2 regions of the Marinobacter sp. LV10R520-4 genome follow, and region 1 is predicted to be linked to the other one. Evidence: riboswitches for the same ligand, from Rfam matches in the RefSeq annotation. Region 1 holds a riboswitch; the other holds the start of a gene.
The links. A riboswitch is a leader RNA that binds a small molecule or an ion and turns the genes downstream of it on or off. The one in region 1 is predicted to bind cobalamin.
Positions count from the first base shown of each region.

Region 2: it holds a riboswitch for cobalamin, as region 1 does, so the genes downstream of both, ATG98_RS08120 (ribonucleoside-diphosphate reductase subunit alpha) here and ATG98_RS06300 (TonB-dependent receptor domain-containing protein) in region 1, are expected to answer to the same signal.

Region 1 is NZ_PDJM01000001.1:1,329,185-1,344,944, forward strand. Features, by position in the region: gene ATG98_RS06275 (cobaltochelatase subunit CobN) at 1-3,063, opposite strand, end outside; gene ATG98_RS06280 (cobyrinate a,c-diamide synthase) at 3,076-4,404, opposite strand; gene ATG98_RS06285 (ABC transporter ATP-binding protein) at 4,430-5,200, opposite strand; gene ATG98_RS06290 (FecCD family ABC transporter permease) at 5,209-6,168, opposite strand; gene ATG98_RS06295 (cobalamin-binding protein) at 6,199-7,122, opposite strand; gene ATG98_RS06300 (TonB-dependent receptor domain-containing protein) at 7,146-8,957, opposite strand; cobalamin riboswitch at 9,118-9,328, opposite strand; gene cobD (threonine-phosphate decarboxylase CobD) at 9,357-10,376, opposite strand; gene cbiB (adenosylcobinamide-phosphate synthase CbiB) at 10,376-11,362, opposite strand; gene cobU (bifunctional adenosylcobinamide kinase/adenosylcobinamide-phosphate guanylyltransferase) at 11,362-11,880, opposite strand; gene cobT (nicotinate-nucleotide--dimethylbenzimidazole phosphoribosyltransferase) at 12,070-13,161, shown strand; gene ATG98_RS06325 (histidine phosphatase family protein) at 13,154-13,768, shown strand; gene edd (phosphogluconate dehydratase) at 13,848-15,668, opposite strand; gene ATG98_RS06335 (bifunctional 4-hydroxy-2-oxoglutarate aldolase/2-dehydro-3-deoxy-phosphogluconate aldolase) at 15,760-15,760, opposite strand, start outside.
Region 2 is NZ_PDJM01000001.1:1,704,127-1,719,886, forward strand. Features, by position in the region: gene ATG98_RS08065 (LysR family transcriptional regulator) at 34-957, opposite strand; gene ATG98_RS08070 (RidA family protein) at 1,089-1,439, opposite strand; gene ATG98_RS08075 (diaminopimelate dehydrogenase) at 1,710-2,357, shown strand; gene ATG98_RS08080 (YkgJ family cysteine cluster protein) at 2,394-2,681, shown strand; gene ATG98_RS08085 (LLM class flavin-dependent oxidoreductase) at 2,796-3,794, shown strand; gene ATG98_RS08090 (RNA recognition motif domain-containing protein) at 3,804-4,046, opposite strand; gene ATG98_RS08095 (GntR family transcriptional regulator) at 4,195-4,986, opposite strand; gene ATG98_RS08100 (L-lactate permease) at 5,194-6,888, shown strand; gene lldD (FMN-dependent L-lactate dehydrogenase LldD) at 7,010-8,164, shown strand; gene ATG98_RS08110 (FAD-binding and (Fe-S)-binding domain-containing protein) at 8,221-11,037, shown strand; gene ATG98_RS08115 (DUF3047 domain-containing protein) at 11,093-11,785, opposite strand; cobalamin riboswitch at 11,917-12,122, shown strand; gene ATG98_RS08120 (ribonucleoside-diphosphate reductase subunit alpha) at 12,283-15,072, shown strand; gene ATG98_RS08125 (ribonucleotide-diphosphate reductase subunit beta) at 15,215-15,760, shown strand, end outside.

The DNA.
Region 1 (15,760 bases):
AAGGTCCAGCCATTCCAACTTGCTACCGTAAAGATCCCGGAAAAGTCCGGACGTGGTAAAAACCACATTGCGCCGCACCGGGTTATCGGTGCCCGGCCCGGCCGGCAGCCGCTCCAGGCCGTTAACAATACCCCGACTGTTCCAAACCGGCCGGATACCCATAAGTTTCAGACCGAAAGCGATCATCACGCCTTCGTCGCGCACCGTATCTGAAGCCCAGAGAACCAACGCATCACTTTCATCACGCTGTCGGGTACCGGTTTTTTCTGCCTTTGCGACCAGTTCCTCAGCCAGCGACCACGCAACTCGTGTTGGAATCAGGTCGTCCGACAAGGCATGGAAATTTCGCCCGGTGGGCAGAACCTCGGGGGTTCGTAACGGATCATTGCCTTGCCCTGGTGCCACAAAACGACCATTGAGCGCATTCAGCCAGCTCTTGCGTTCCGCCGCCGGCGAACCGGCCAGCTTCTGTCGCCAATCCGGGTTTGGTTTACCGGAGTCGCCTGCCATTGAGGTCAGCATGGTATCCAACATCTCAGGGGTCCAGTCCTGACCAAACACGTGCAGGCCCAGGGGCATGTAATGCTCTTGTATGCTGGTCACATAATGCCCGGCTTCGTGAACCAGCAATTCCGGCGACAACTCATCGACCGAGACCTCGTCGGCCGCAAGACCCATTTCACTGGCAATTTCATGTTCGATATCTTCGGCGATATCCAGTTCGGCAATTTTTTCCCGAAGCAACGCCAGCGCTCGCTCCCGGGTGGGGCTGTCGGGTTCGGTGGCAGACTGCCAGGTCTCCACTAACTGCCTTACTTCAAGCAAATTGTCGTACAGTTCGGTGGCCGCCAGAGGCGGCGTCAAATGGCTGATCATCACGCCCAGTGCCCGGCGCTTAGCCTGTATGCCCTCGCCAACGCCGTCCACAATGTAGGGGTAGATCAGCGGCAAGTCGCCACCCAGAAGATCCGGATAATCGTCCTCGGTCAGGCCCGCACGCCGCCGTGGCAGAAACTCACGGGTGGAATGCCGCCCCACATACACCAGCGCATCGGCCTTATAGTGATCCCTCAGCCAATGATAGAAACCCACGTATTGATGCGTTGGCGGAAAGGTGGTGTTGGCGTGAAGCAGCTCTTCATTCACCTCCCAGCCTCTTGGCGGCTGTGGCCCAATAAAGATGTTCCCGAACCGCAGACCGGGGAAAATCAGGCGATCATTCACCACCATCGACCGCCCTGGCGCCTCACCCCAACCCTTCAATCCTGGAAGGTCAGTATCGGTTAGTGCCACTCGCAGAGCATTCAGCTCGTTCTTATGGCCGCCTTCTTTCAGCCGGCGGATCCATAATGTTTCGTAGTCATCAAGACGGGCCAGGGCTGTGGGTCGATTGGGATGCTTCACATTTTCGATCAAATGCCGAAGGTCCCTCACGCCCCGGTCCAAAATACCCAAGGCCAGGCCCTGTTCAGCAAGTTGATGGGCCTGTTCGAGACGTTCATGAAGATACCCGGTAGGACCATGAACCATTTCCTGCTGCACGACGCCGGGCAGAGACTGCAGATAACCCCGGTAAGTCTCCGCGCTCATTGATGGTACCTCACCGGCCATTTCCTGCAGCGCGCGCGGGTCATCCGGCAAGCTGACGCCACGCTGCTGAATCAGGTCGAGTAAGGCTTCCGGGCTGTCCGGCAGGGTGCCGGTGTTGTAACCCTCAGCTTGCAACCAGGTCAGCATTTCAAACAGTGAGGCCGGCACGTCCAGATTATCCGCCCCCACATTCTGGCGCCCCGGGGGATGGTTGTAGTAAAGAATCGCCACCCGCTTGTCAGCGTTCGCTTTGGTTTGCAGCACCTGCCAGCGCTTAAGGCGGTCAGCCAGCGCTTGCACGCGGTTTAGCACCGGTTGTGTCAGCGTGAGTGCCACACCTGTTCGCGAATCAATCACTTCTGGTTCCGCCGTTGCCAGCACCATAGGCTGGCTGACGCCCTGAAGTTCCGGCATTGCCAGCTTATAATGCACTTTGTCGGCGGGAATCCCGTCAACGGATAACTGCCACTGATTGCGGGTTCGTGAAGCCAGCCTGAGCCCTTTGATCACCGGGACGTTGAGGCGAATGAGCTCCTGCGTTACCTGCAGACGGCCCTCGCCACCACCGATGGTAAAATCCTGCAGGCTGACAATGCCCGCCAGCGTCGCCGGCTGAATCGTCGCTTCCAGGGCGCTTAGGGCATCAAGGCTGGCACCGCCCCAGCGGGAGAGAATAGCGAAGCACTGCAGGTCTCGGGCTTTCAGGGCTGCACACATATCGTTCAGCAAATCCCGGTCGCCGGGCCGATCACCGCTATCAAGATCGAGAATCGCCACCACAGGGCCGTCTGCCAGCTCTAATCGGGAAGCGTCGGCGTTGGCTTCACCGTTCTGATAATAGCGGATGCTGGCACGGGGTTCGGGCTTTTCATAATCCATATCATGACCCGCGCGGGCCAATAGCCAACGCATCAGACCATCAAGGTACTGTGGCGTTCTGCCCTGATAGAAGGCCCTGCCCTCCAGCCAGGCGGCCTGGTCCGGAAATGCCGCCTGCCGGTCTGCCAAGTCATCACTGGCGTCAACACCCGCCGCTGGAGCAGCCACCAGCATTCTGAGCCCGGCATCGTCCAGCGACGCCAATGGCTGGCGACCATTAATCTGCGATAACCGGGAGATACGCCAATCACTGTTGATACCCAACACGGGCATCTGCCTTGCGGCGTCATCCGCAATTACTTGCTCTATTAGCGTTGCAAGACGGTTAACCTGGTCGCCAAATACCGCCGCCAACACCAGTGCATCTGCGCTCTCAAGCAGTTCAAGCACGTGTTCATCGCTCTGGACGGCAAGCTGTGCCGGGGTTCGTAACACCACTTGATGACCAGGGTTTCGATCCAGAAAGCGATGGGCGCCTGCGGCCATTTCCGCAGCTGAACGCTCCGAAACAATACCCATAACAGTGGCAGCCACCAGCGGCGGAGCCCAAATTGACATCGTCAGGGCGATCAAAAGGGTCTTCAAATATCGCATCAGCAGAAATCCTCATGCATCAGTTTTCTCCGAGGCGCTGGGGAATCTCAGTGGCTGGCCGCGAAAAATAGCGGCCACTAATGCGGGTGCCGATGGGAAATAGCCGTGGAAGTAGCTGCCAATCAGACCCTTCTCGCAGAACACGGCTTCGCTGCCGGTACCCGCTTGCTTATAGGTATGGGCGGCAGGCTTCCAGGAGGTCTCAAGCGTAGAACGGTGATAGGTGTGGCCCCGCAGTTCGCCTTCTTTTGCCGTCAGGCTGTGCATGCCCAAACCCTGTAAGCGCTTGGCCATGGCCGCGCGGCCCGGAATTAATCCAAGCAGCGAATGCACAGCCCCTTCTTTGTCTGCCAGCTCTTCTGCACACGCCATAAAGCCACCACATTCGGCCAGTATCGGCTTGCCTGCGTGGTAAAAAGCACGAATGGAATCCATCATTGTGGTGTTGTTTGCCAACGTGTCGCCATGCAGCTCGGGATAGCCACCGGGAAGCCAGAGGGCGTCTGCCGGTGGTAACTGCGCATCGGCCAGGGGTGAGAAGTAATGCAGCTCTGCGCCCATCGCTTCCAGCAGTTCTGTATTGGCGCGATAGATAAAACTGAAGGCCAGGTCGCGGGCGATGGCAATGCGCACACCCGCCAGCAAAGCATCGGGTTGTGAGCGCTCTGGCGCTGCGATGGCCACCGCTTTTGGCAACACATCCAGGCCCGCCGCTTTGAGCACTTCGGCCGCCTGATCAAGCTGTTGATCCAAACCTTCCAGCTCTGCCGCCTGAACCAGACCCAGATTCCGGTCCGGAATGCTCATGGCGTCATCCCGTGGAATAGCGCCCAGCAGGCTGATGCCATCCGGCAAGCGTTCTTTCAGCATGTCGCCATGGCGCGGGCTGCCAACTTTGTTGGCAATAACCTGGTACACCGACAACTCAGGGTCAAAGCTTGCCAGCCCCAGCACCAGGGCACCGAAGGTTTGCGCCATGCCGCTGGCGTCAATCACCGGCAGTGCCGGAATACCCAGCCGTTTGGCCAGATCAGCGCTGGACGGGGTGCCGTCGAACAGCCCCATGGCGCCTTCAATTAAAATAAGGTCGGCGTCCTGTGCGGCCTCTGCCACCCGCCAGCGGCATTCGTCTTCTCCGGTCATCCACGGGTGCAACTGATACACCGGCTGGCCGGATGCTACTTCCAGCACCATCGGGTCCAGGTAATCAGGGCCGTGCTTGAACACCCGCACTTTGCGACCAGCATTGCGGTGCAGGCGCGCCAAAGCGGCTGTAACCAAGGATTTACCCTGCCCGGAGGCGGGTGCGGTAATCATTACTGCCGGGACGGTTATGGTCATTGATCAGCCAGATTCAGAGTGATGATTAAAAACTAACGGGTACAAATACGGGCGCACCATCTGCTTCTACGGTGATTAATTTCTGGTTGTAGAGCCGTTCAAGCGCTGCCGGCTCCAACATATTCTTAGCGGGCCCCCAGCAGGCATCGCCGTTGGTATAGAGCAAAAGTACGTGAGTGCACCAGCGTGCCGCCAGATTCAGATCGTGCAGGCACATGAACACGGTTTTGCCAGCACCCGCCTGATCCCGCAGCAGATTCATCACCTTGACCTGGTGGTGCAAATCCAGGTGATTTGTGGGTTCGTCCAACAGCAGGATATCGGGGTTTTGGGTCATCAGGGTGGCGATGGCCACGCGCTGACGTTCGCCTCCGGATAGAGTGTTCAGTAAACGATCTGACAGCTGATTCACGTCCAGCGTGGTCAAAGCCTGCTCCGCACGACGCAGATCTTCACCCTGCTCACTGTCCCAGGGCGATAACCAGGGGTGGCGACCGATCAAAGCCGTTTCCAGAACGGTCGCCGGAAAACTGTCCTGACGTTCCTGAAACACCAGGCCCAGTTGCCGGGCTATATCGCGACGTTTCAGTGCGGTGAGCGGGCTGTTGTTCAGCTGCACCTGGCCACTGCGGGCGGGCAATAATCCGGCCAGTGTGTGCAATAACGTGGTTTTGCCGGCGCCGTTGGGGCCCAGCACGCCCCATATCTGACCGGGCTCTATGCTCATGTTCAAAGGGAAGCCGTCAGGCCGGCCGGGTACGTTGATGACCAGATCGCGAGTGTTCAGAGTGCTCAGCGTGCTCATCAGCGGCTCCGGTGCAGCAGGTATAGGAACGTGGGCACGCCCAGCAAAGCAGTAATCACACCAACGGGCAACTGTTCGGGCGCAATCACGGTGCGTGCAAGGGTGTCTGCCAATACCAGCAAGGTACCGCCAGCCAGTGCGCTGGCAGGAAGAATTATGCGCTGGTCGTTGCCCAGAATCAGTCGCAGCATGTGGGGCACAATCAAGCCAACAAATCCGATACTGCCTGCGGTGGTGACCGCTGTTGCTGTCAACAAACTGGCCAGAACGTAAATTGTCCACTCCAGCGGTCGCACCGACACGCCCAGCGCCGCGGCTTGCATGGGGCCCCGCGCCAGCACGTTCAGATTACGGGCCAGGGGCATAATCACTACAACTGACACCGCCAACACTACAACTGCCGGCCAGGGGGAGCGGGCGTAGGATACATCGCCCATCAGCCAATACAGCATTCCAGGCAATTTGTAGGAAGGGGTAATGGCCAGCATCAGGGTAATCACGGCGCCCCAGCCGGCCGCAACTACAACGCCGGTCAGCAACAGGCGTGACGGTGTCCAGCTGCCGGTACCGTGGGCAAGGCCAAACACCAGCACGGTTGCCAGCATGGCGCCGGCAAAAGCCGAGCCCGATATGATCAACGTGCCCATTCCCCCCAGCATGGCCAGTAATGCGCCAACTGCTGCGCCACCGGAAAGCCCAAGCACGTAAGGATCAGCCAAAGGGTTGCGCAGCAATACTTGCATCAGAGCGCCCGCCACGGCCAACAGCCCGCCGGTGCCAAACGCCGCAAGCGTGCGCGGCAATCGCAAATCCAGCAACAGGGTTCGGTGCAACGTGCTGCCTTCTCCCTGAATAACCTGCCACAAATCCGCAGGCGAAACCGTCACGCTTCCCAGCGCCAGCGCAAAAGCCATGGATGCCAAAGCCAACATACCAAGACCGAGCAGAGAGCGGGTCATCGTCTCATAACCTGAATGTTAACCCCGGGCCTACAAATTTTCACGAGCGCTTTCCAGATTCTCACGGGCATTTGCCAACTTTCCGCACACCGTTTGAATAGCATCAAGCAATCTCGGCGTAGGCCGGGAAATGGGCGAAGCCGGCACGAAAAACAGATTGTTTTTTTCCACCGCGGTCAGCCCCGCATACTTCTTCCATTCATCCAGCTGTTCGTCGCTGACGCCTTCAACGCTGCCGGTAAGAATGGCATCGGGGTCCGCCTGTAATACAACTTCTGCGCTGATTCTGGGTATTAACCTTTGCATGTCGCCAAACACATTCACGCCGCCACACAACTTCAGCACTTTGCCAATCAGGTGCTCGTTGTTAACCGTCATTAACGGTTTTTCCCACACTTGATAAAACACCGGTATGGGTTCAACGCCAGCGTACTGCTGTGTTAAAGCGGCAATACCTACGCGGAAGCGCTCGGCTTCGGCAAAACCTTCCAGCTCGGTGCCCGCAAGCGTGGCAAGCCGTTCGATAACACTGGACACCCCCGCAAAGGTGCGGGGTTCTATAGCAAAAGTGGACACGCCCAGCTCTTGAAGCAACTCAACCTGTGCTGGCGGATTACCTGTTACCCAGGTCACCACCAGATCAGGATTGAGCGCGATCAGGGCCTCCATATCTACCCGGGTGTGGCTGCCCACCGACGGCAACGTAAGCGCAGCCGGGGGATAGTCGCTGTAATTAACCACGGCCATCACTTTGTCGCCGGCGCCGGCTGCGAACACCAGCTCTGTGGCGCCAGGCGACAAAGTGATAACTCGCTGTGCCGGGGCTGCTATACACAGCTTTTTCCCGGTGTCGTCGACAGCGCAACGTTGCGTCTCGCTGGCTGATATCGGATGCGCCGAGAATGCTGTCAAAAGCCCTAAAGCAAATCTGAAATTCAGCCCGCGAGAAGCCACGCCTTTACTCCTGCATTTATAACTTACTGGATGTCGTAACGAACGGTCAGCATGGCTGTGCGGCCTGCTGAGATGTAGTTCAAGTTCTTGGATTTCTTGGCGGTTGAATACTCTTTGTCTAGCACATTAGCCATCGTTAAACGGGTGCTCCAGTTTGGTGCGAAGTTCCAGCCTGCGCGGAGGTCCAAAGTGGCAAAACCCGCCAACAGATCGGTATTGCTTCTATCGTTGTAACGTTCTCCTTCAGCTATAAACGTTCCACCAGCACTCCAGTTTCCAAGCTGCTTACTCAAATCGAACCTTATCGTCCTGTCTGCGCGCCGCTCGAGCTGCTTTCCAGTTTTACGATTTTCTGGGTCTAGTAGCGTAAGAGCAACATCGCTTCTCCAACCGTCATGCTCAAAGCCAGTGCTCCACTCCAATCCTCGAATACGCGCTTCATTGACATTCATCGGCGACCATATGCCACTGGACCCGGGCTGCCAGGCGATCAAGTTGTCAACATCAAGCTGAAACACAGCAGCGTCCCAAAACCAGCGTTGGTAATGACCGCTAACCCCTAATTCTACGCTGCTAGATTCCTCCGCTTTCAACTGCGGGTTTGCACCAGGATAGTAAAGGTCATTAAATGTTGGCGCACGGAACGCTGTACCATAGCTCAAACGCACCCGATGAGAGCGATCAAACGAGTGCCCGAAAGCGATCGCTCCTGTTTCATTCTTGCCATAAGCTTCATTATCGTCAGCGCGTAAACTCATTTGCAGGTCGGTAGGGCCAAAGTTCAATCTCAGTTGGCTATACAAGCCGGTATTGGTGCGACTGTCTTCTGCATAATCTTGACTGCTGCTGATCTCATCCGACGAAAACTCAGCCCCCAACGCCAGTTCATGCACACTCCAGGCAAATGTATTATCCCAACGTGCGGTTCGTGTACGTGTATCGTAGTTGTCGGGGGTCCCCGAAGTAGGGAAGTTCTCTGTCTCGTCCCGAGACTCTGAAAACTGGACGGCATTGTTCCAGTAGTCACTAATTGGAGTTTCTAATCGCAAGCCAACTGTGCGGAGCATAAAATCAATGTCGCCGCCCTCATATTCTGTATTGCCTTCACTTTGAAGTACTAACAGACTCGCTTCGCCGCCTGAATCCAATTCGTGAACCACCCGTGCGACTCCGGCGCTATTATGAAAACCTTTGTCTTCACCATTGGTAACGATGGCGGTGCCGTCTGTTTCTTTATGCAGTCCACTAAGGCTAAGGTGCGTATTTCCAGAGCGAACAGACACTCCAGCACTTCCCTCACGCGTATTAAAGTTTCCAGCACCTGCTTCTACCCAGCCCTTGGACGCGTCATTTGGGCTCAACGTAAACGCCTGAATCACACTGCCAACTGCATCGGAGCCGTACAACGAGCTCCTTGGGCCCCGAACAATCTCTACTCGTTCAATCAACTCAACAGGCAAGTATTGCCAAGAGGCGCCGCCACTAGTGGCAGACCGCAGGCGAATACCATCCACCAACAACAGAGTTGAATCATTGGCCGTGCCCCGAGCATACACAGTGGTGGCTTTACCGAAAGAACCACTGCTAGAAACTGTCACACCCGGCTGCCCTCTCAGTAATTCGCTAAATTCGGATGGACTTTTTTCCCTGATACTCTGCTCATCAATCACCGTCACCGACGCCAAGCTTTCACCCACAGTTTTAGGGCCAAGCGTAGCAGTAACAACAATCGGATCCAGAGTCGCGCCGGTAGATTCCTGGGCAACCGCAATAGAAAGAGGACTTAATGCAAAAGGCACCAGCAGACTGCCGGCAACAAAGTGGAAAACTTTCATAAAATGCACTCAAAGCCACACCACGCGCACCCGCATGGCTGATTTTTTGGTGCTGCAAAGGGAAGCGACGGCCGGCCGCAAACGAAGCGGACGCCTTCCAAAAGGTGGGGAAATGCCGTGAAACAGGGTCGGTGTTTACCCACCGCAACTGCCCTCCGCAGCGTTCGGTGTGTTAACAGGCCGGTCTCCGGACTTGTGAGCTGTATTGCTGAACGGCGCAAGCCTTCCCATGCGTTTGCACAGTGGCACCTTTCTTAGCCGTTCACTCACTTACCGTTGCGGGGGCAGTGCCGGACTTTAACCGGCTTCCCGTTTCACTGTTGTGGCGATGATGATTACGCCAGAACAACACCTGAAAACGAACTCAAGGCTAACAACGCGTTAATGTCTGGTCAATGATTAATCACGAACGGCGTCCGCCAGTGCCGCTTCCAGACGGCGCCATTGGCTCTCGTCTGGCGCCAGGCCGAAGCGCACCATCCCGGGTTGTTCAAATATTCTTACCAGCACTCCCTGCGCGGCAAGGCAGTCCGCCAGTATGGCCGGTGCATCGGTGCGAACGGTGTGGAACAACGCGCTTCCACCCATCGGGTTCAGCCCGGCTGAGTGCACTATTTCTCTTAGCCGTTGGGCGCCGCCCTGCAAACGGGCACAGGCACTTTGCTGCCAGTTTAAATCCAGCAGCGCCTGCGCCATCACGTGGCGCGCGGGGCCATTCACCGCCCATGGCCCCAGCTTTTCCGTCAGCGCGCTCGCAAGATTCTTATCGGCAAGCACAAAGCCGGCACGTATCCCGGCCAGGCCAAAGAACTTCCCCAGTGAACGCAGAACAATCAGGCCCGGCCGGCCGCTCTGGCAGGCCAGGCTAAAAGCCGGCGTTGAGTCCATAAAGGCTTCGTCCACCACCAGCCAACCACCACGTTTTTGCAACCGCCGATGCCAGCGCAACAGCGTAGAGGGAGGAATGACTGCACCCGTGGGGTTGTTAGGGTTGATCCATACCAGCACGTCAAGCTGATCCAGCCAACGATCATCGCAACCCGAGGCACCGCCGTGGATCTGTTTGGGGCCTACTGGAACAATATCGTGGCCGGCAGATCGCCAATGGTGCCCGTGCTCGCGATAGCCGGGTACGGGTATGCCTACACGGCAGGGGTTGCGTAAGCTGGGCAGCGCCATAATGGCGGCCTGACTACCGGCAACGGGCACGCAACCAGCAACCAGGGGGGCGCCAGACCAGTTGCGGATAATCTCTTCCAGGCCATCGTCTTCTTCTGGCAGGCGCTGCCACACTTCTGATGGCAATTCTGGCACCGGCCACCCCAACGGGTTGATGCCGGTCGACAAATCCAGCCACTGTTCGCGGGGAATGCCCCAGCGTTTTGCCGCGTTATTCAGCCGCCCGCCGTGCTGTGGCATCACGACCCCGCCACCGCGGCAACAAGGCCGGTTATGACGAATATAACAGCCAACCAAAGCCAGGTGCCGTGGCGTACTAGCGCAATAGCCGCCTGGATACTGTTGGCACTGGCCGGACTGGTGCCGCCAAGATACGGGCGCTGTTTTACACCTTGCGCATAGGGCGACGGGCCACCGAGTTGAACATTTAGTGCACCCGCGCCGGCCGCCATCACAGGGCCGGCGTTGGGGCTGTCCCATTGGGGCGCCTGCCGGCGCCAGCAGTACCAGGCCAGCTTGCGATTGCCTAACAGCGTGTAGGTGAGTGCCGTAAGCCGCGCAGGCACCCAGCCCATTACGTCGTCCAGCCGGGCAGCCGCGCGGCCAAAATATAAAAACCGCGGGTTGCGATAACCCCACATGGCGTCCAGCGTATTCACCGCACGATGCGCAACAACGCCAGGAATACCGCCCACCAAAAACCAGAAAATGCTGGCGAATACCGCATCAGCGCCATTTTCCAGCATCGATTCGGTTGCAGCCGCTGCCACGCCTTTTTCATCCAGGGCGCTGGCCTGACGGCTGACGATGCGGCTGACCTGCTCCCGCGCTTCATTCAGTTCGCCTCTTTGCAGCGGCTCTGCCACCGCCAGGCCGTGCTCTGTCAGGCCCCGGAGGGACAGCGCGAAATACACTGCCACAGCCTGGGCCAGCAGCAGCCAGATGCCGTCGAGTGCAGCAGACAACCCGATCGCCAAAAACAGCAGAGGCAGCACAAGCGCACACAGGGCTAAAACACCCAGAATAAGGCTACGCCAGGCATTTTTTGGCGCTTTGTTAAGAAGGCGTTCCAAAGCGCTGGCCAGAGTGCCAAAGCCTGCCAGTGGGTGGAGCCGGCGGGGTTCACCCAATAATCGGTCAAGGGTAAGGCTCAGCAAACAAACCAGAAAAAGCCCACAAAAGTGAGCGAAAAGGGAGTCGGGAAAGGATTCAACAAAAAGAGTCATTACGATTTTAAAGTCACCGGCAAACCGGCGACGCTCATCATTACCGTGTCGCAGCGCTCAGCAAGGGCCTGATTCAGCCAACCCAGTTCGTCGCCAAAGCGTCGGGTAAGTGGGTCCATGCCAATAATACCCAGCCCCACTTCGTTGCTGACAATAATCAGCTTACCCGGGTACTGGGCCAGCTGTGTTAAAAACTCTTCCCGCTCCCACGCGAAAACGGTCTCGCCGGCGTGCAGCAGATTACTCACCCACAGGCTCATGCAGTCCACCAGAATGCAAGGCGCTTTTTGGTCTGCGCTGGCATAGAGTGCAAGCACTGAGGCCAGGGCCAGGGGCTCTTCACTCAAGCCCCAGTGAGCAGGCCTTTGGCGCTGATGGCGGTCAATACGCCTGCGCATTTCGTCGTCGCCGGCCGTTGCGGTGGCGAGGTACACCACCTCGCCGTCGGTGTTGCGGGCAAGGCGTTCCGCCATCGCGGTTTTACCGGAGCGAATGCCCCCAATAACCAGAGTGTGCATGTTGGTTTCAGTCCTCAGGGTGAAAAAGTAGGTGGTAGCCGGCAAGCTGGCGGGCCTTGAACTCTACCGGATCTGCACTACTCAGAGTATCATCCAGAGTCTATCGCCCTAACTATCGCCCCGACACCGGCTATTACATTGTTGGCCATTGCCGTGGCGCTACGCGTTTGCAGTTTACAGGTAATTATCATGTTATTTCCCGTCAGTTGGACCAACCCGCCCGCGCTTCCTTCCGCCCATTTTTTGGAGCTTGCCACACAGCGCCAGAACACGCTGACCAAGCCTGCGGGATCATTGGGCCGGTTGGAAACCATTGCGACGCAGCTGGCCAGCATGCAAAGCTCCAAGCAGCCAATAGCTGACAAGATTCATATCAGCATATTTGCCGGCGACCATGGTGTCTGCGCGGAAGCCATTTCTGCCTACCCGCAAGCCGTCACCGCTCAGATGATTGCCAATTTTGCCAACGGCGGCGCCGCCATCAGTGTGCTGGCAAAACTTTTAGGTGCGACGCTGGAAGTGATCAACCTGGGTACCGTTACCGACACGCCGGATCTGCCGGGTGTGATTAACGCCCGCATTGCGCCCAGCACCCGTAACTTTGTAGAGATAGACGCAATGACCAGCCAGCAGGTCACCAAAGCCATACACTTTGGTGATGAGGCCGCCCAACGCGCGGCCCGTGCTGGTTGCCATCTGTTTATTGGCGGCGAAATGGGCATTGGCAACACGACCTCTGCGGCCGCCATCGCCTGTGCGTTGCTGAAAAAAAACCCGATGCGACTGGCCGGGCCTGGTACAGGTCTGGACAGCGCCGGGGTGCGCCACAAAGCCGAAGTGATTATTCGGGCACTGCAACGCCACAACGATGACCAAACCCCCATGGCGGTACTCAAGGCCTTTGGCGGCTTCGAAATTGCCGCTCTGGCCGGCGCCATTTCAGGCTGTGCTGCCCGAGGCATACCGGTACTGATAGACGGTTTTATTGTGTCGGTAGCCGCGCTGATCGCGGTGAGTGAACAGCCCGATATTCGCGCCTGGCTGTTGTTTTCCCATCGCTCTGCCGAGCCCGGCCACCAGGCTATTCTGGACGCACTAAAGGCCACACCGCTATTGGACATGGGCATGCGGCTGGGCGAGGGCAGCGGAGCAGCGTTGGCGGTTCCGTTGATACGCACAGCCTGCGCTCTGCACAATAATATGGCCAGTTTTGACACCGCGGGCGTAGATAACGGCCAAAATGATGCACCTGAATCTGGAGCGAACAGCCGCAATGACTGACACCACCACGATTTTTGATGTGATCCGCCATGGCGAACCGGAAGGCGGGCCCATGTATCGGGGCAGTAAAGACGATCCTCTTAGCACCGCCGGGTGGCAGCAAGTGCGCGATGCCATTACCAGCGCAGATCATTGGGACGTTATTGTGAGCTCACCCATGCTGCGCTGCGTTCATTTCGCGCGGGAACTGGCAGAACGCTATCAAATCCCCCTGCACCTTGATGACGACCTGCGGGAAATTAACTTCGGCGATTGGGAAGGTCGCACCGCTGACGAAGTGATGGCCACCGATGGCGAACGCCTCAGCCAGTTCTGGGCCAATCCGGTCACCAACACCCCTCCCTCGGGCGAACCGGTCAGCGACTTTCAGACCCGGGTAGTTGCGCGTTGGTATCACTGGCAGGAACAGCTTGCGGGCAAACGGGTGTTGATCGTTTGCCACGGCGGGATTGTGCGGATGATTGCAGCAGATGTGCTGCACATACCGCTGGAACATGCGTTTTCCGGCATAAGCACACCTTACGCCTGCCGCAGCCGCATTCAGGTCAACACCTCCAGCCACGGCCGATTTCAAAGCCTGATCGGGCACGGTTTAATCAGCGACTGACCACGACGGGAAGATTCGGGCCCAAAAGAACCTGGCTCAACCCATTCGAATTCGGGATGAGTGCGCTGCTTCGCTGCGGTTACGCATCGTGATTCCAGAAAAAGCTAGCGCCCTCCTCCGGGCTGCTGGCAGCACGGCGCATCCATCCAAACATTTCACGTCCCAAACCGGTATGGGATGCACTCAAATCCACCGTGACCTGCGCCCGCTGATCCAGTTCCTCATCCGTGAGCGCGATGGCTAGCTTACCGGCTTCTGCATCGACACAGATTATATCCCCATTACGGATTTTCGACAGCGGACCACCATTGGCGGCTTCCGGGTATACATGAATCGCAGCCGGTACCTTGCCGGAGGCACCGGACATACGACCATCCGTTACCAAAGCCACACGAAACCCGCGATCCTGCAACACGCCCAAATAAGGGGTTAACTTGTGCAACTCCGGCATGCCATTGGCTTTCGGCCCCTGGAATCGCACCACAACCACGCAATCCTTATCCAGCTCACCCGCGTCAAAGGCTACCTTCAGGTCATTCTGGTGATCAAAAATAACCGCTGGAGCTTCCACTCTGTGGTGCTCTTTTTTCACCGCCGATACCTTGATCACGCCTCTGCCAAGATTGCCATCCAGCACTTTCATGCCGCCGTCGGGAGCGAAAGGTTCTGCAGCGCTGCTCAGCACGGTCGGGGCCTGGGTTTGGGCAGCAGCCGGCGACCATATCAGTTTGTCATCCTTTATAGATGGCATGCGGGTGTATTGCTCAAGCCCCCGACCGACTACCGTTTCGACATCCTCGTGGAGATACCCCTCGGACAACAACTCGCGAATCAAAAATGGCGTACCGCCAGCATCATGAAAGGCGTTGATGTCTTCCTCACCATTGGGATAAATACGCGTCATCGATGGCACCACTGACGACAGCTCCGCGTAGTCATTCCAGTCAATAATAATACCGGCCGCCCTTGCAATGGCGATCCAGTGAATCGTGTGGTTGGTGGAACCGCCAGTGACCAGCAAAGCCACAAGCGCGTTTACGATGCTCTTTTCGTTCACCATATCCGCCAGCCCCAGCGTGCCTCCGTTAGGCTTCGACAGCTTCACGACCTGCTCGGTGGCGGCCCGCGTCAGCTCGTCCCGCAAAGGTGTGTTGGGATTGATAAACGCAGCGCCCGGCAGATGCAGCCCCATAACCTCAACCAGCAACTGGTTACTGTTCGCGGTACCGTAAAACGTGCAGGTTCCCGGACTGTGGTAGGACTTGCTCTCTGCTTCAAGCAGCTCATCCTTGTTCACCTTGCCCTCAGCATACAACTGGCGAATGCGTTGTTTTTCCTTGTTTGGCAAGCCTGACGGCATGGGCCCCGCCGGTATCAGTATGGTCGGCAGGTAACCAAAGCTTAGCGAACCAAGCAATAGCCCCGGCACGATCTTGTCACAGATGCCCAATAAAACAGTGGCATCAAACATGTTGTGGCTCAAGGCGACCGCCGTGCTCATGGCAATCACATCCCGGGAAAACAGACTGAGTTCCATGCCGGGCTGGCCCTGAGTCACCCCGTCGCACATCGCCGGCGTGCCCCCGGCAAACTGGGCAACGGAGCCCATACCGTTGGCCGCCTTGCGAATCAGATCCGGAAAGCGCTGGTAGGGCTGATGGGCCGACAACATATCGTTGTAGGCCGAAACAATAGCCACATTGGCCTTGTTCATTAACTTGAGGGTGTTCTTGTCACCACTGCCACAGGCAGCGAAGCCGTGGGCGAGGTTGCCGCAAGACAGCACACTGCGCTGAGGCGATGACTCTTTCAGAATGTTCATTCGGTTTAGATAGTCGTCTCGCGTGCTGCGGCTGCGTTCAATGATGCGCCGTGTAACCTTATTAACTGTCGCGTGCATAGATTTTCTCCAACCATTATTCGTTTGGTGAAAGCAGGGGATTCAACAATCTATTGCCAGCACCGCGTTATAGCGCTGCTAGCAAAAAAAAT
Region 2 (15,760 bases), 370 kb from region 1:
AAACTTGGGATCAGCCGTGATCGAAAAAACTGATCAGTGAGTGTTGTCGGGGTGTGCAGAGGGGATTTTTGGAGCTGGCACTCTCGCTTCTGCGATGGACAATGCCAGTTCTGCGATAGCCTGCACCACGTTTCCGCCGGCGGTGGCGCGATAAGCGGCGCTGAAAACCAGGTCAGGAAGCTCCGCATTGACCACAAACCGGCGCAAGGTACCCGTACTGAGCTCGTGCTGGAGAATTTCCCAGGGCAGTGCGCTGACACCCAGGCCGCCCACCGTCATCCGAATGATCGTGGACAGCGACGAACTTGCGTGAATCCGCGTGGAGTGGTTCATCGGGTCCACCAGGGAGCGAATGGCTATGTAGGGTGCGCTATTTCTTGGGTAAGTTACGATGGGCCAGGTGGACAATTCCGCCAGTGACATCGGCTTGTCGGGAATGTTGAGCTTGGGGCTGGCCACCCAGATCAGGGAATAATGGCAGAGATTCTGGTTGATGATGCCGGGCTGGTTCACGCCTCCCATCAGGAATGCGATATCAATGTCGTGGTTGACCAGTTTCTCGGCCAGATTGACGGAGATATCGACATCAAGCTCCAGGTTGACAGCAGGATAGGCCTCACTGACCCGCTCAATAAGTTGCGGTAGCCATGTATGTGCGATCGTTTCTGAAACCGCCAGGCGCACAGTGCCCTGAATCGATGAAGGTTTCGCCACCGCCTGCATCATCTCCCCATGTAGGCTCAGCATTTTTTCTGCGAAGACCAGGAACTCCCGGCCTTTGGCAGTGAGCGCGACCTTTTTGGCTGAACGATTGAACAGCTCCACGCCCAGTTGGTCTTCGAGGCCAGCAATCCGAGCAGAAACAGTAGGCTGAGAAGCGTAGACCCGGCTTGCCGCCGCCCGGAAACTGCCAAGTCTTGCAATCCAGACGAAAGTTTCCAGTGTTCGAATTTTCATGATTACCGCTCAACTGCAGACAATATAGTCAGACCATAAGCCAAGCTGGCGGGCACTGACAAAACAACGCATCCAGCAGCGACGTTTTGGTCTTTGTTTCTGCATCTTTGCGTTGTTTGGCTTCTGTAAAATCAGCCTCTTGCTGCGGCCGTAACGATCAATTCAACCTTTAATTCAGGCCTTGCCAAGCGTGCCTCACCACAAGCCCGGGCAGGGGCATGGCCAGCCGGTACCCACGCGTCCCACACCGCGTTCATAGCCTCGAAGTCGGCCATATCAGACAGCCAGATGACCACCTGCAATAAATCTTCACGGCTGGAGCCAACGCTCTTTAATAGTGCATCAACGCGCGCAAGCGCTTCACGGGTTTGGTCAGCCACGTCATCAGAGGCGTTGCCGACTTGGCCAGCCAGATACACGGTCTGATTGTGAACAACAGCGCGGCTCATTCGAGTGCCTGTTTCAAATCGTTGAATTTCCATAAATCCCTCTTGGTAAGAAATCTGGCTTAAGATGATAACAGCAATGCTGTTATGGCGCTTAAGCGCACTTTTAAGGCTTTTTTGGTGGCGCGGTCATCGGTTTCTGGAAGTGCCAAACGGTACTTTCTGATGCAGGCTGAAAGTTCGCGTATCATCGTGCTAATTTTATGGATCTATTTTATGCGATTACCTACGAATTAGGCGTCTGCGAAGCCCTCGAAGCTGCGTCCTCGCATACAAAATTTTTTTAATAAAATGGATTCAATAACCATGACAGATCAGATAAGAGTAGCCATTGCCGGTTATGGCAATTTGGGCCGGGGCGTGGAAGCGTCTTTGGCACAAAATCCGGACATGGAGCTGATTTGCGTGTTTAGCCGCCGTGATTCTGCCAGCGTGACGCTTTTGGATCGTAAGGTACCGGTATACGCCATGGCGGATGTTGAGCAGTATCAGGATGAAGTGGATGTGATGATTCTGTGTGGCGGCTCTAAAGCCGATCTGCCAGAACAGGGGCCATACCTGACGCAGTTTTTCAACACCGTGGACAGTTTTGACACCCATGCAAAAGTGAATGAACACTTCGCAGCACTGAATGATGCAGCGCAAAAGTCCGGCAACATTGCGCTTTTGGCTGCGGGCTGGGACCCCGGTCTGGCGTCACTGAACCGTTTGTTTGGTGAAACCATTTTGCCGGAAAGTAACACCGATACCGATACCCAAAACAAACAGATCATCGAGTGCTCGTTGGCTCTGGGCAGTAACTTTGAGTTCACCGCCCGTGTTCTGGTGGCATACGCTCGGGCTGTTTTTAGGCTGGCCCGCTCAGGTGAGATTGGAGCCAAAACCGTGTTTGATGTTGCACCGGGTTTGCTGTCACCCAAAAGTCCGTCGCAGCTGCGTAAAGAGCTGCTCTGATTACAACGCTCGCGGAGAATACAATGGCCCATTCCAATGAGGATTGAAGCCGAGAATTTGCCAGACAGCTCCATCAGCTGTTCAAGCTGCCAAGCCTGCTGTTGCCGCCTGGAAGTCATGCTGATTACCGAGACTGGTGTGCCAGAGCGCTTCATTGCAACTGACCAGTGGGGTAGCCGCACCATGGCCCGACTGGACGATGGCTGGTGCGCCGCGTTGGACCGCCATACCATGTCTTGTTCAATCTATCAGAAGCGCCCGTTCATCTGCCGCGAGTTTGAAATGGGCGGCTACGAGTGCATCGTTGAGCGTGCCGTGCCTTAGCGTCTTTCAAGACTGTAAGCCTTGTTGCCCGTGTCGGTGTGTTATTGTGTCAATTAGCTACTATTACGCGAGCTACTCAAATCGCGACAGCACGAATTGGAAGGGTGATTGGCAATGAACATAAATGATGTAGCGTTTTCAGTTTTGGATTTAGCCTCTACAAAAGACAGCGATGAAGGCGCAACGCCGGCTTTACATCGCTCACTGGAGGTGGCCAGACACGTGGAAGAGTTAGGCTTCAACCGTTACTGGGTGGCCGAACACCACAATATGGACGCCATTGTCAGCTCCGCCACCGCGGTTGTGGTTGGTTATCTGGCGGCGGGCACGCAGAAAATTCGCGTGGGGGCAGGGGGCGTGATGCTGCCAAACCACGCGCCCATCGTGATCGCCGAACAGTTTGGCACTCTGGAAGCGCTTTACCCGGGCCGTATTGACCTGGGCTTGGGCCGTGCGCCTGGCACTGACCCACTCACATCCCGCGCTTTGCGCAAACACCTGAGCGGAAGTGTGGATGATTTTCCTGCGGACGTGGAAGAGCTACAGGCATTTCTGGGGCCGCGCCAGCCAGGCCAAAAAGTCGTGGCTATGCCGGGCGTGGACAGCAACGTGCCGATCTGGTTATTGGGTTCCAGCTTGTTCAGCGCACAACTGGCGGCAAAAAAGGGTTTGCCTTACGCCTTTGCGTCGCACTTTGCGCCGCGCATGATGATGCAGGCGATAGAAATATACCGCAGCCAGTTTCAGCCCTCGGTATGGCTGGACAAGCCCTATGTGATGCTGGGTGTGCCTTTGGTTGCCGCAGACACCGATGAGCAGGCCGAGTTTTTAGCCACCACGACCCATCAGCGTATACTGTCGCTGATCCGTGGCCAGAGCCTGAAGATGCGCCCGCCCGTGGCGAGTATGGATGGCCTGTGGCACCCCCAGGAAGAGCAAACCGTGCGAGATTTTCTGGGTCTGGCGATGATTGGCAGTGGCGACACCGTCAAACAGAAGCTGCAAACCCTTTTACAGCACACCCAGGCGGACGAACTTCTTTTCACCTGCGATCTCTATAACCAGAAGGACCGCTTGCGTTCGTTTGAGATTCTGGCTGCGCTCAAGAATTAGCCGGGCCGGTTATTTTTCCTGAGCGGCTTTTACCCGAATTTTGTTGGTGCCCAGACGGGTCTCGTGCAACTTTGCCTTGGCCAGTTTGGCCTGTTTTGCGTCAGGCATCTCAACGAAACCAAAGCCCTTTGATTTGCCGGTTTCTTTATCCAGAACCAGAGTGCATTCGGTCACGGTGCCATGTGCCTCAAACAGCTCGCGGATTTCCTGTTCGGTGGTGGTGCGGGCGAGATTACGAACTAGTAGTTGCATGTTAGGCCATAGTAATAGGGTGAAAGAAAGTGATGTCAGCGATTGTTTCAGCATGGCTGGATAAGAACAAGCGCCACAGGCAACTTTGCGTTTTGCAGCGGCTTTTTCTGGTGATCATAAAGGTGGATTGCCGTGTTCCAGCTGGCGACTAGTGCTTGTCGAAATTTTCCAGAAACCGATAACGCTCCGCGCGCGCCGTGCGCATTTCCGCTTCGCGATTGTTCGCTAACACTTCCTGCACATAGCTGATGTGCTCGCCTGCGCTACGCCGGGCGTCGTCTGGCCGTGCTTCCATAATGGCCTGAAACAGCGCGCTGTGCTGGTTCACCAGGCGCTCGCGAGTTTCACCACGCAGCTCGTACATGCCGCCGATGTTCGTCACCACGTTGCGTTTGAGCAGGTCAAACAGGCCACGCATGGTGTGCAGTAACACCATGTTGTGGCTGGCCTCGGCAATGGCCATGTGAAAGCGCGCGTCGGTAACGCCTTCTTTGGAGCGAGCCTCCTGGCTGTGGGGACTATCGCTGTAACAGGCCTGAAGTTCATCAAAGGCTGCCTGCAAATGTTGGCGGTCTACTTTGGTGGCGCGCAAGGCGGCGTAGTAGGCACAATCTGCTTCCAGAGTGTGGCGAAACTCCAGCAAATCCTGATGGGCTTCGGGGTGGTTTTCCAACAGCGACAGTAACGGGTCGCTAAAGCTGGATCCCAGCTTATCGCTAACGTAATTGCCGCCGCCCTGACGGCTGATCAGCAGCCCTTTGGCCACCAGCTTCTGCACTGCTTCCCGCAGTGACGGCCGCGACACCCCAAATTGTTCAGCCAGAGCCCGCTCTGCGGGCAGCCGTTCGCCGGGCTTCAGGGCGCCTTCCAGAATCATGCTTTCCAGCCGGTCCATAATTGTGTCAGACAGCCGGCGTGGGCGAATTTGTGGCATTTCCATCTTTGACACCTTTGGTAAGACCAATTTCTAAATTTAACAAGGTTTTGCCGTCTTCATCAATACCCCTGTACGACTACGTATACTAATGTCTATTAAATTTCGTTTGACACCGCACCTGATGTTTTTTTAACCTGTTAGCGCTGGATTGTAAATTGGTATTACCAATTACAAAAAAGCCCAGCCAATAACAAGTACAGGAGCTCTTTTATGTCGACGGGTTTATTTGCCTTTTTTGCCTTTGTCCCCATTCTGCTGGCCGGCATTTTGCTGATCGGCCTGCGCTGGCCAGCTCGGCAGGCCATGCCGCTGGTGTATCTGGCCAGTGTCGGCATCGCCCTGTTTGCCTGGGACATGTCTTTTAACCGGGTGCTGGCCTCTTCCCTGCAGGGGCTGGTTATCACACTGGGTCTGCTGTGGATTATTTTTGGCGCTATTTTGCTGCTTAATACCCTCAAACATTCTGGCGCCATCATGGTTATTCGCGCCGGCTTTACCACCATCAGCCCAGATAGACGAATTCAGGCTATTATCATTGCCTGGTTGTTCGGCTGTTTCATTGAAGGTGCGTCGGGCTTCGGAACACCGGCAGCCATCGCTGCGCCTTTGCTGGTGGCCGTCGGTTTCCCGGCCATGGCAGCTGTATTGATGGGTATGTTGGTACAGAGTACGCCGGTGTCATTCGGTGCTGTGGGTACACCGATTATTGTCGGGGTGAATACCGGGCTTGATACCGCCACCATTGGTGCGCAACTGGCAGCTAATGGCTCCAGCTGGGACGCGTACCTGCAGCTGATCACCACTCAGGTCGCCTCTATCCACGCGATTGTTGGCACGTTTATGCCTCTTATCATGGTGATTATGCTGGTGCGCTTTTTTGGTAAGGACAGAAGCTGGCGCGCGGTGTTTGAAGTGCTGCCTTTTGCCCTGTTTGCTGGATTGTCGGTCACCATACCTTACGTGCTGACCGGTATTTTTCTGGGGCCTGAATTTCCGGCGCTGATGGGTGGCCTGGTGGGCTTGGCAATCGTTACTACGGCGGCGCGCAAAGGCTTTTTGGTTCCAAAAACCACCTGGGACTTCGCCGATCGTAAAGACTGGCCGCAAGAATGGCTGGGCACCATCGAAATGAAATTGGACGAGCTGACGGCCAGGCCCATGAGCAGCTTCCGCGCCTGGTGCCCGTATCTTTTGGTGGCGGTGTTGCTGGTGGTTAGCCGGGTGTTCCCGGAAGTGACCGCGCTGTTCAAGTCCGTATCACTGAGCTTCAGCAATCTGTTGGGTGAAGCCGGCATTGGCGCGGGTATTCAGCCGCTGTATTTGCCCGGTGGTATTCTGGTAATGGTGGTGCTGGCGACGTTCTTTATACACCGCATGAAGGTGAAAGAGCTGGGCGATGCAGTGAAAGAATCCAGCGGCGTGCTGCTCAGTGCGGGCTTTGTGCTGCTGTTCACGGTGCCCATGGTGCGCATTCTGATCAACTCCGGCGTTAACGCCGCGGATCTGCCCAGCATGCCAATTCTGATGGCCAGCTATGTGGCCGACACCGTAGGCGGCATTTACCCGCTGGTGGCACCGAGCGTTGGTGCTCTGGGCGCCTTCCTGGCGGGTTCCAATACCGTTTCCAATATGATGTTTAGCCAGTTCCAGTTTGGTGTTGCCACCAACCTTGGTTTGTCGACCGCGTTAATGGTGTCGGTTCAGGCGATCGGTGCTGCTGCCGGTAATATGGTGGCCATTCACAACGTAGTGGCGGCATCGGCTACTGTTGGGCTGCTTGGCCGCGAGGGTGCAACGTTGCGCCGCACTGTATGGCCAACGCTGTATTACGTGCTGATGACGGGCATAATTGCTTTGATTGCGGCCTATGTGCTGGACTTTACAGACCCGTTAATGGCTCTTTAACTGGCTGATGGCTATTCGTCAGCTGAGGGCTCTTTAGTTAGCTGAAGGCTCAATGACATTGCATTGAAGGCGTCCCGTGCTTGCGGGGCGCACATCCTGCAAACTGAACAGGACATGCCTGATGATTATTTCTGCGTCTACCGATTACCGCGCCGCGGCCAAACGCCGACTTCCACCTTTCTTGTTTCATTATATCGACGGCGGCTCATACAACGAGCACACGCTTAAGCGCAACGTTGAAGACCTGTCAGACATTGCCCTGCGCCAGCGGGTATTGAATGACATGACCCAGCTAGACCTGAGCACCGAGCTGTTTGACGAAACCCTGTCAATGCCGGTAGCCCTGGCGCCGGTAGGTTTGACCGGCATGTACGCCCGCCGCGGTGAAGTGCAGGCTGCACGTGCCGCTGCCAATCTGGGCGTGCCGTTTACCATGTCGACTGTGTCGGTGTGCCCGATTGAAGAAGTGGCCACCGCCATCAGCCGGCCTATGTGGTTTCAGCTGTATGTGTTGAAAGACCGCGGCTTTATGCGCAACGCGCTGGAGCGGGCCAAAGCCGCCGGTGTAACCACCCTGGTGTTCACTGTAGACATGCCAGTACCCGGCGCCCGCTACCGCGATGCCCACTCCGGTATGAGTGGGCCCTACGCGGCGCAACGTCGCATATTACAAGCGATGACGCACCCGCACTGGGCGTTGAATGTGGGCTTGCTGGGCAAGCCCCATGACCTGGGCAACATCTCCGCTTACCGCGGCAGCGCTACTGGCCTGGGCGACTACATTGGCTGGCTGGGCGACAATTTTGATCCGTCCATCTGCTGGAAAGACCTGGAGTGGATACGCGAGTTCTGGGATGGCCCGATGGTCATCAAAGGCATACTGGACCCGGACGACGCCCGTGATGCCCGCAGCTTTGGTGCCGATGGCATCATTGTATCGAACCACGGTGGCCGCCAGCTCGATGGTGTGCCTTCTACCTGTCGTGCCTTACCAGCCATTGCGGACGCAGTGAAAGGTGATATGAAAATTCTGGTGGATTCAGGCATCCGCACCGGTCTGGATGTGTTGCGCATGTTGGCTCTTGGCGCCGACTGCACAATGATCGGGCGCGCCTACATTTATGCACTGGCGGCGGATGGCGAAGCGGGTGTTACGAATCTGCTGAAACTGATTGAAAGCGAAATGCGCGTAGCCATGGTGTTAACGGGCGCGCGAACCATTGCCGACATCAGCCCTGATTTGTTGGTTCGTGAATTAAAGCGGGCTGCCCAATAACGACGTATTAGCAGCAATGTATCAGCAGCCACAGACGAGTGCCCCCGGGAGATACTATGAGCTTGCCCGCCGATTTTGTGAGTGCCGTGAATCAGCTGATTCCGCAGCAGCGGCGTTTTGATGATCCCCTGTCCACACTGGCCTTTGGCACCGACGCCAGCTTCTACCGCTTGATTCCCAAGCTGGTGGTGCGGGTGAACGCTGAACACGAAGTTGTTGCGTTGCTGCTGCTGGCGGGTAAGCACCAAGTACCGGTCACCTTTCGGGCTGCCGGTACCAGCTTGTCGGGCCAGGCCATCAGCGACTCGTTACTCATAGTGCTGGGCGACGGCTGGAATAAGCGGGAAATCCTGGATAACGGTGACCGTATTCGGCTGCAACCCGGAGTGATTGGCGCGCATGCTAACGCCGTGCTGGCGCCTCTGGGGCGCAAAATCGGGCCAGATCCCGCATCTATTAACGCCTGCAAAATTGGCGGAATTGTGGCGAACAACGCCAGCGGCATGTGTTGCGGCACCGCGCAAAACAGCTATAAAACTTTGAACGCCATGCGCCTGGTGCTGGCAGACGGCCAGGTGTTAGACAGCGAAGACCCCACCAGCGTAGCCGCCTTCAGCAGCAGCCACAGCGAACTGCTGGAACAGCTGGCGCAATTAGGCCGGGACACCCGCGCCAACAGCCCGCTGGCCGAGCGAATCCGTCACAAATACCGGATGAAAAACACCACTGGTCTGTCGTTGAATGCCTTGGTGGATTTTGATGACCCGCTGGATATTCTGACCCACCTGATGGTGGGCTCCGAAGGCACCCTGGGTTTTATCAGCTCGGTTACTTACGACACCGTGCCCGAGTACCCGCACAAAGCCACCACTCTGGTGGTGTTCGGTAATGTTGAAGACTGCTGCCGCGCCGTGCCCCTGTTGAAGCAACAGCCGGTGGACGCGGTGGAGTTAATGGATCGGCGCAGTATGCGCTCGGTGGAAAATCAGCCCGGCCTGCCGGCCTGGGTGAAAAACCTTTCCGACGATGCCTGCGCTTTGCTGATTGAAACCCGCGCCGCCAGCCAATCGCTGCTGCATGAGCAGATCGGGCTGATTCGAACAGTGCTGGCGCCGTTCCACGTGGAACAACGGGTTGATTTCACCGAAGACGCTACTCTGTCTGGCCAGCTCTGGGCCATTCGCAAAGGCACCTTTCCCGCCGTTGGTGCGGTTCGTCCCACCGGTACCACCGTTATTATCGAAGACGTAACTTTCCCCATTCCACAGCTGGCGGAGGGCGTTAACCGCCTGATCAAGCTGTTTGAAAAACACAGCTATCACGAGGCCATCCTGTTCGGTCATGCGCTGGAGGGCAACCTGCATTTTGTATTCACCCAAAGCTTTGACGAGCCTGAGCAAGTGGCCCGCTACGAAGCGTTTATGGGCGATGTGGCACAACTGGTGGCGGTGGAGTTTGGCGGTTCGTTAAAAGCCGAGCACGGCACTGGCCGTAATATGGCGCCGTTTGTGGAGCTCGAGTGGGGCACCGATGCCTACCAGCTGATGTGGACAATAAAACGCCTGCTGGACCCACAGGGCATTCTGAATCCGGATGTGGTGCTGTCGGAAGACCCGGGCATTCATTTGAAAAACTTCAAGCCGCTGCCGGCGGCCAACGAGATTATCGACAAGTGCATTGAATGCGGCTTCTGCGAACCGGTGTGTCCGTCTGAAGGCCTGAGCTTGAGCCCGCGCCAGCGCATTGTGATCTGGCGTGATATTCAGGCCAAAAAGCGTGCCGGTGTAGACACTCGTGAGCTGGAAGAAGCCTACCAATATCAGGGTATAGACACCTGTGCCGCTACCGGTCTTTGCGCCCAGCGCTGTCCGGTGGGTATTAACACCGGTGACCTGGTGCGCGAGTTGCGCGCCGACAAGGCGCATTACGATTCTCGCGCCGATTGGCTGGCCGCACACTTTGCGACGGCCCTGAAGGGCACCCGGCTGATGCTGAAAGCGGCCGACACCGCCAATCGATTGTTAGGAGCGCCTCGGCTGCAGCGCTGGACCGAAGCCAGCAAAAAACTCAGCGGTGGTCGTGTACCGTCCTGGAACCCAGCCATGCCGCAACCGGTGCGCTGGGTTGAACATGCGAAGCCATCGGTAGCAACGGAAAAGCCGCGGGTGGTGTACCTGCCGGCGTGCGTGTCCCACGCCATGGGCCCGGCCCGTTCTGACAGCGAGCAAGCGCCGCTGCTGGAAAAAACCCGCCAGCTGTTGGAAAAGGCCGGCTACGAAGTCGTGTTCCCAGAGGCCATGGATTCGTTGTGCTGCGGACAGCCATTTGCGTCCAAAGGCTACCCACAGCAGGCGGATCGCAAACGCAGCGAAATGCTGGCGGCAGTAAAACGTGCCAGCCGCGACGGCCGCGACCCGATTTATTGCGACACCAGTCCCTGCACCTTGCGACTGCTGCAACAGCAAAATCACGGCCTCGATATTTATGACCCGGTGCGCTTTATTCGCAGCCATCTGTTCGACCGGCTCGAGTTTATGCCGCAGAGCGAATCGGTGGCGGTTCACGTTACCTGCAGTACCCAGCACTTGGGGGAAGGGCAGGCACTGATTGATATTGCCCGTAAGTGCAGCACCAATGTAGTGGTGCCGGATGACATTCACTGCTGCGGCTTTGCCGGCGACAAAGGCTTCACCACGCCGGAACTGAACGGCCACGCTTTGCGAACCTTGCAGCCGGTGGTTCAGCATTGCACCGAGGGCGTATCTACCAGCCGTACCTGTGAAATTGGTTTGAGCAGTCACAGTGGCGTGGATTACCACAGCCTGGTGTATCTGGTGGATAGAGTTACTCAACCAAAAAGCGTACAAAACTGAATATCAGCCGGTTTTTAGGTGTAGATTATTGGTGGTTTTGCGCGGGTTTGTAACCTTATAGCGCCGACGACAGTTGAATGTCGCCGTACCAGGCGCTCGCATTCTCCCCAGTGTTGTCGGAATCCGACATGATGGCAATGCCGATAATGGCTGGCGGTTCTTCACCAAAGGCCTTGCGGTAGTCCGCCATAATATCCCGCTCAACGCTCACCCAATTCCCGGCTTTTTCCGCACCGCTGCTCACTGCTAACATTCGGGTTTTATCGGTGTAAGGGTTATTCACCCATTCGCCGATAGGCAGCCGGTTCGCCCAAATGTAGTTAATGGCATTACCCGGTAGCGTTTCCCCGAACACCACTTCCACCGCTTTGCGTTTTGCGCGCTCAAAAAACCCGGCGTTGTCGGGCTGAAACTCAAAAGCCACGTAAATGCGTGCCGGGTAATCATCGCCACTTTTGCTGCGGGCATCGCCCTTGGCAAACACATTCGACACCTTCCAGCGCCAGCGCAGAATCAACGAACTCTGAGGTTGCACGTTTAACCGCGCTATCAGCCCGGATGCGCTTCCCGCAGTGTCGGCTTTGACCACCTGCACGCCGTCCTCAACCAACAGTTGATAGCGGGAATGCTGATCTATGTTGGGAAATTCCAGCGGCTCCCAGCCGTCGGTGATGCTTGTCATTTCAGAGAAGCGAGGTAGGTGGGGCGCTGTCTCTTCTGATTGAGAAAATGCGACTGAACTGAACATGAACAACGCCAGTATCGGGAGGGTTGTTGAGAGTGGTGTCGGGAATGTCGAGAGTGTGGAGAGAATCTTGTTCATTGGGTTATTCCCGTATATAGTGTGTTTGTTATTGGTCAAATACCAGATGTAGTGAGCTACGATTATTTTTTAACGGCTCAAATCACTATAGCTGGTAACGGGAATCCGGTGAGACTCCGGAACTGACGCGCAGCGGTATTGGGGAACAAGTGTGGCACAGAGACACTGGCAGTTGCCGGGAAGTCGCCACACAAGGCCGAACGAACAGACACACCGTTCACGCCCCTAAGTCCGAAGACCTGCCAAGAACGCATCACTGCACCTTCGCGACACAGGTGAGCAGCAACAGTTTCAGTAACAGCACTCCAGTCTGCATGGCTTGGTGCATGTTACTGCCTGATGGCACCTTCAAAACTTGCCTCGGTTGTGACTGCCTGCGTACGCGAAGACAACGAATAAACGCGTATTCAGGATAACCCGCTATGTCTACCCTCTCTAACGATCTGTCGAACACACTACAGGCCGAAACCCCCGCTGCGAGCACCGCCACCGCGGCGTCGCTGCAAGTGATTAAGCGCAACGGCAACCTGGTCAATTTTACCCCTTCAAAAATCAGTGTTGCCGTGACCAAAGCGTTTCTGGCGGTGGAAGGCGACCAGGCGGCAGGCTCTGCCCGCATAAATGACGCCGTTCACAGGGTAACCGATCAGGTGGTACAGGCCATCAGCCGCCGCCTGAAAGCGGGCGGTAAAGTTCACATTGAAGACATTCAAGACCAGGTAGAACTGGCTCTGATGCGCGCCGAGGAGCAGAAAGTGGCGCGGGCCTACGTTCTCTACCGTGAAGAGCACGCCCGCGAACGCGCCCTGCACGAGCCGGTAGAGGCTCACCCAACCCTGACCGTAAAACAAGCTGGCGGCCGCACCGTACCGCTAGACCTGGGCTTGATGAAGCAGCAGGTCGACAACGCAGCCTTCGGGCTAGACGGCATTGACGCCGAATCCCTGGTGGAAGAATCCATCCGCAACCTGTACAACGGCATCGACGAATCCGAAGTATTGTCGGCGCTGATTATGACCGCCCGCGGCCGTATAGAGCGCGAACCGGACTACAGCGCCGTAACCGCCCGTCTGCTGCTGGAACAGCTGCGGCTAGAAAGCGTAACCGCGCTGAAACTCGACACCTCTTTAAGCCTTGTCGACGTCTACCCGCAAGCCCTGAGCACCTTCATCAACGCCGGTATTCGTTACGAATTGCTGGACGAAGCCATGGCCGCTTTCGACATGGAACGCCTGGGCGCCGCATTGAAACCCGAGCGTGACCTACAGTTTGGCTTTCTGGGTCTGCAGACTCTGTATGACCGGTACTTCCTGCACTGGAAAGAAGACCGCCTGGAACTGCCACAGGTCTTCTTCATGCGTGTGGCCATGGGCCTGTCCTTGCGTGAAGACGATCCCAACAGCCGCGCCATCGAGTTCTATGACCTGCTGTCGTCCTTCGACTATATGTCGTCTACCCCCACATTGTTCAACAGCGGCACCCGCCATTCCCAGCTGTCGTCCTGCTACCTGACCACCGTGGGCGACGACCTGGAAGCCATCTACGGCTCTATTCGCGATAACGCCATGTTGTCAAAATGGGCCGGCGGTTTGGGTAACGACTGGACACCGGTGCGGGCCATGGGTGCACGCATCAAAGGCACCAACGGCCAAAGCCAGGGCGTAGTGCCTTTCCTGAAAGTGGTGAACGACACCGCCGTGGCCGTGAACCAGGGCGGCAAGCGCAAAGGCGCCGTGTGCGCCTACCTGGAAAGCTGGCACCTGGACATCGAAGAGTTTCTGGAACTGCGTAAAAACACCGGTGACGAACGCCGCCGCACCCATGACATGAACACCGCCAACTGGGTGCCAGATTTGCTGATCGAGCGCATGCGCCAAGATCGCGACTGGACCCTGTTCAGCCCCAACGACGTGCCCGATTTGCACGATTTATACGGCAACGCCTTCCGCGAGCGCTACCAGCACTACGAAGCCTTGGCGGCAGAAGGCAAAATCGAACTGTTCAAAACCATCCCCGCCAAGCAGCTGTGGCGCAAAATGCTGACCGTGCTGTTTGAAACCGGCCACCCGTGGATAACCTTCAAAGACCCCTGCAACCTGCGCTCGCCGCAGCAACACAAAGGCGTGGTTCACAGCTCTAACCTGTGCACAGAAATCACCCTGAACACCAGCGCCGACGAAATCGCCGTGTGCAACTTGGGCTCGGTAAACCTGGCCGCCCACATCAACAACGGCGAGCTGGATGTAAAGCGCCTGGAACGCACCGTCGACACCGCCGTGCGGATGCTTGATAACGTTATAGACATCAACTTTTACGCCGTACCCCAAGCGCGTAACTCCAACCTGAAACACCGCCCGGTAGGCCTGGGTTTGATGGGCTTCCAAGACGCGCTCTACGCTCTGCGCTTGTCATACACCAGCCCGCAAGCGGTCGAATTTGCCGATGTGGCCATGGAGCAGCTGAGCTACTTCGCCATTCGCGCCTCTGCCCGGCTGGCGGCCGAACGCGGCGCTTATGAAAGCTATGAAGGATCGCTGTGGAGCCAGAACATACTGCCCATCGACTCCATCGAACTGCTGAAAGCGGCGCGCCTTGAAGGTGACCTGAGCGTGAATACCGACAGCCGCCTGGACTGGGCGCCGGTGCGCGACCTGATCGCCAAGCACGGCATGCGTAACAGCAACGTGATGGCCATTGCGCCTACCGCCACCATTTCCAACATCGTGGGCGTGTCGCAATCCATCGAGCCGGCGTACCAGAACCTGTTCGTCAAATCGAACCTGTCGGGCGAATTCACCGTGGTGAATCCCTCGCTGGTGCGTGACCTGAAGGCCGAAGGCTTGTGGGACAACGTGATGGTGAACGACCTGAAGTATTACGACGGCAGCGTGCAGCAAATCGAGCGCATACCCACCGAACTGAAATCCCGTTACGCCACCGCGTTTGAAATAGACGCCCGCTGGCTGGTAGAAGCCGCATCACGCCGTCAAAAGTGGATTGACCAAGGCCAAAGCCTGAACCTGTACATGGCCCAACCCAGCGGTAAAAAACTCGACGAACTCTACCAACTGGCCTGGGAGCGCGGCCTGAAAACCACCTATTACCTGCGATCCTTGGGCGCCACCGGCGCCAACGAACAAGCCGCAACAGTCGCCGCGCCGCAGCCCCAGGTTTGCAGCATTGACGAACCAGACTGCGAAGCGTGCCAGTAAGCCTTCTGGGGACAGACTTAAGTCTGTCCCCTTACTCCCAACTCCCAAACCCCGGGGACAGACTTGAAGTCTGTCCCCTATTTACCAACAAACTCCCAGGGGACAGACTTCAAGTCTGTCCCCGTACTCAAAGGAACAAACCATGTTGAACTGGGACGAAGACAAAAAACCCGAAAGCAAGATTGCCCTAGACAGCAGCATTGCCCCGGTAAACGCTGCCGACAAGCGCGTCATCAACGGCGAAACCGACATAAACCAGCTAGCCCCATTCAAGTACCCCTGGGCCTGGGAATACTTCATGAACGCCAACAAAAACCACTGGACGCCGCTAGACGTGAACATGTCGCAAGACGTTCACGATTACCACCACCGCCTGAACCCGGCAGAAAAGCACGTATTCGAAAACGTGCTGGCCTACCTGACCACCTCCGACATCATCGCCATGCGCAACATCGGCCTGGCGGTCATGGAGAAAATGACCGCGCCCGAGCTGCAGATTTACCAGGCGCGCCAGGTTTACGAAGAAGCCGTGCACACCTGGACATACCAGCACTGCATTGAAACCCTGAACCTGGACCAGGGCGAAATCTACAACCGCTATCGCGTAGTGCCGCAAATCAACGGCAAAATCCAGATGGCGAACCGCCGCCTGAACGCCGCCATGCGCTCCGACATCAACCTGCGCAAC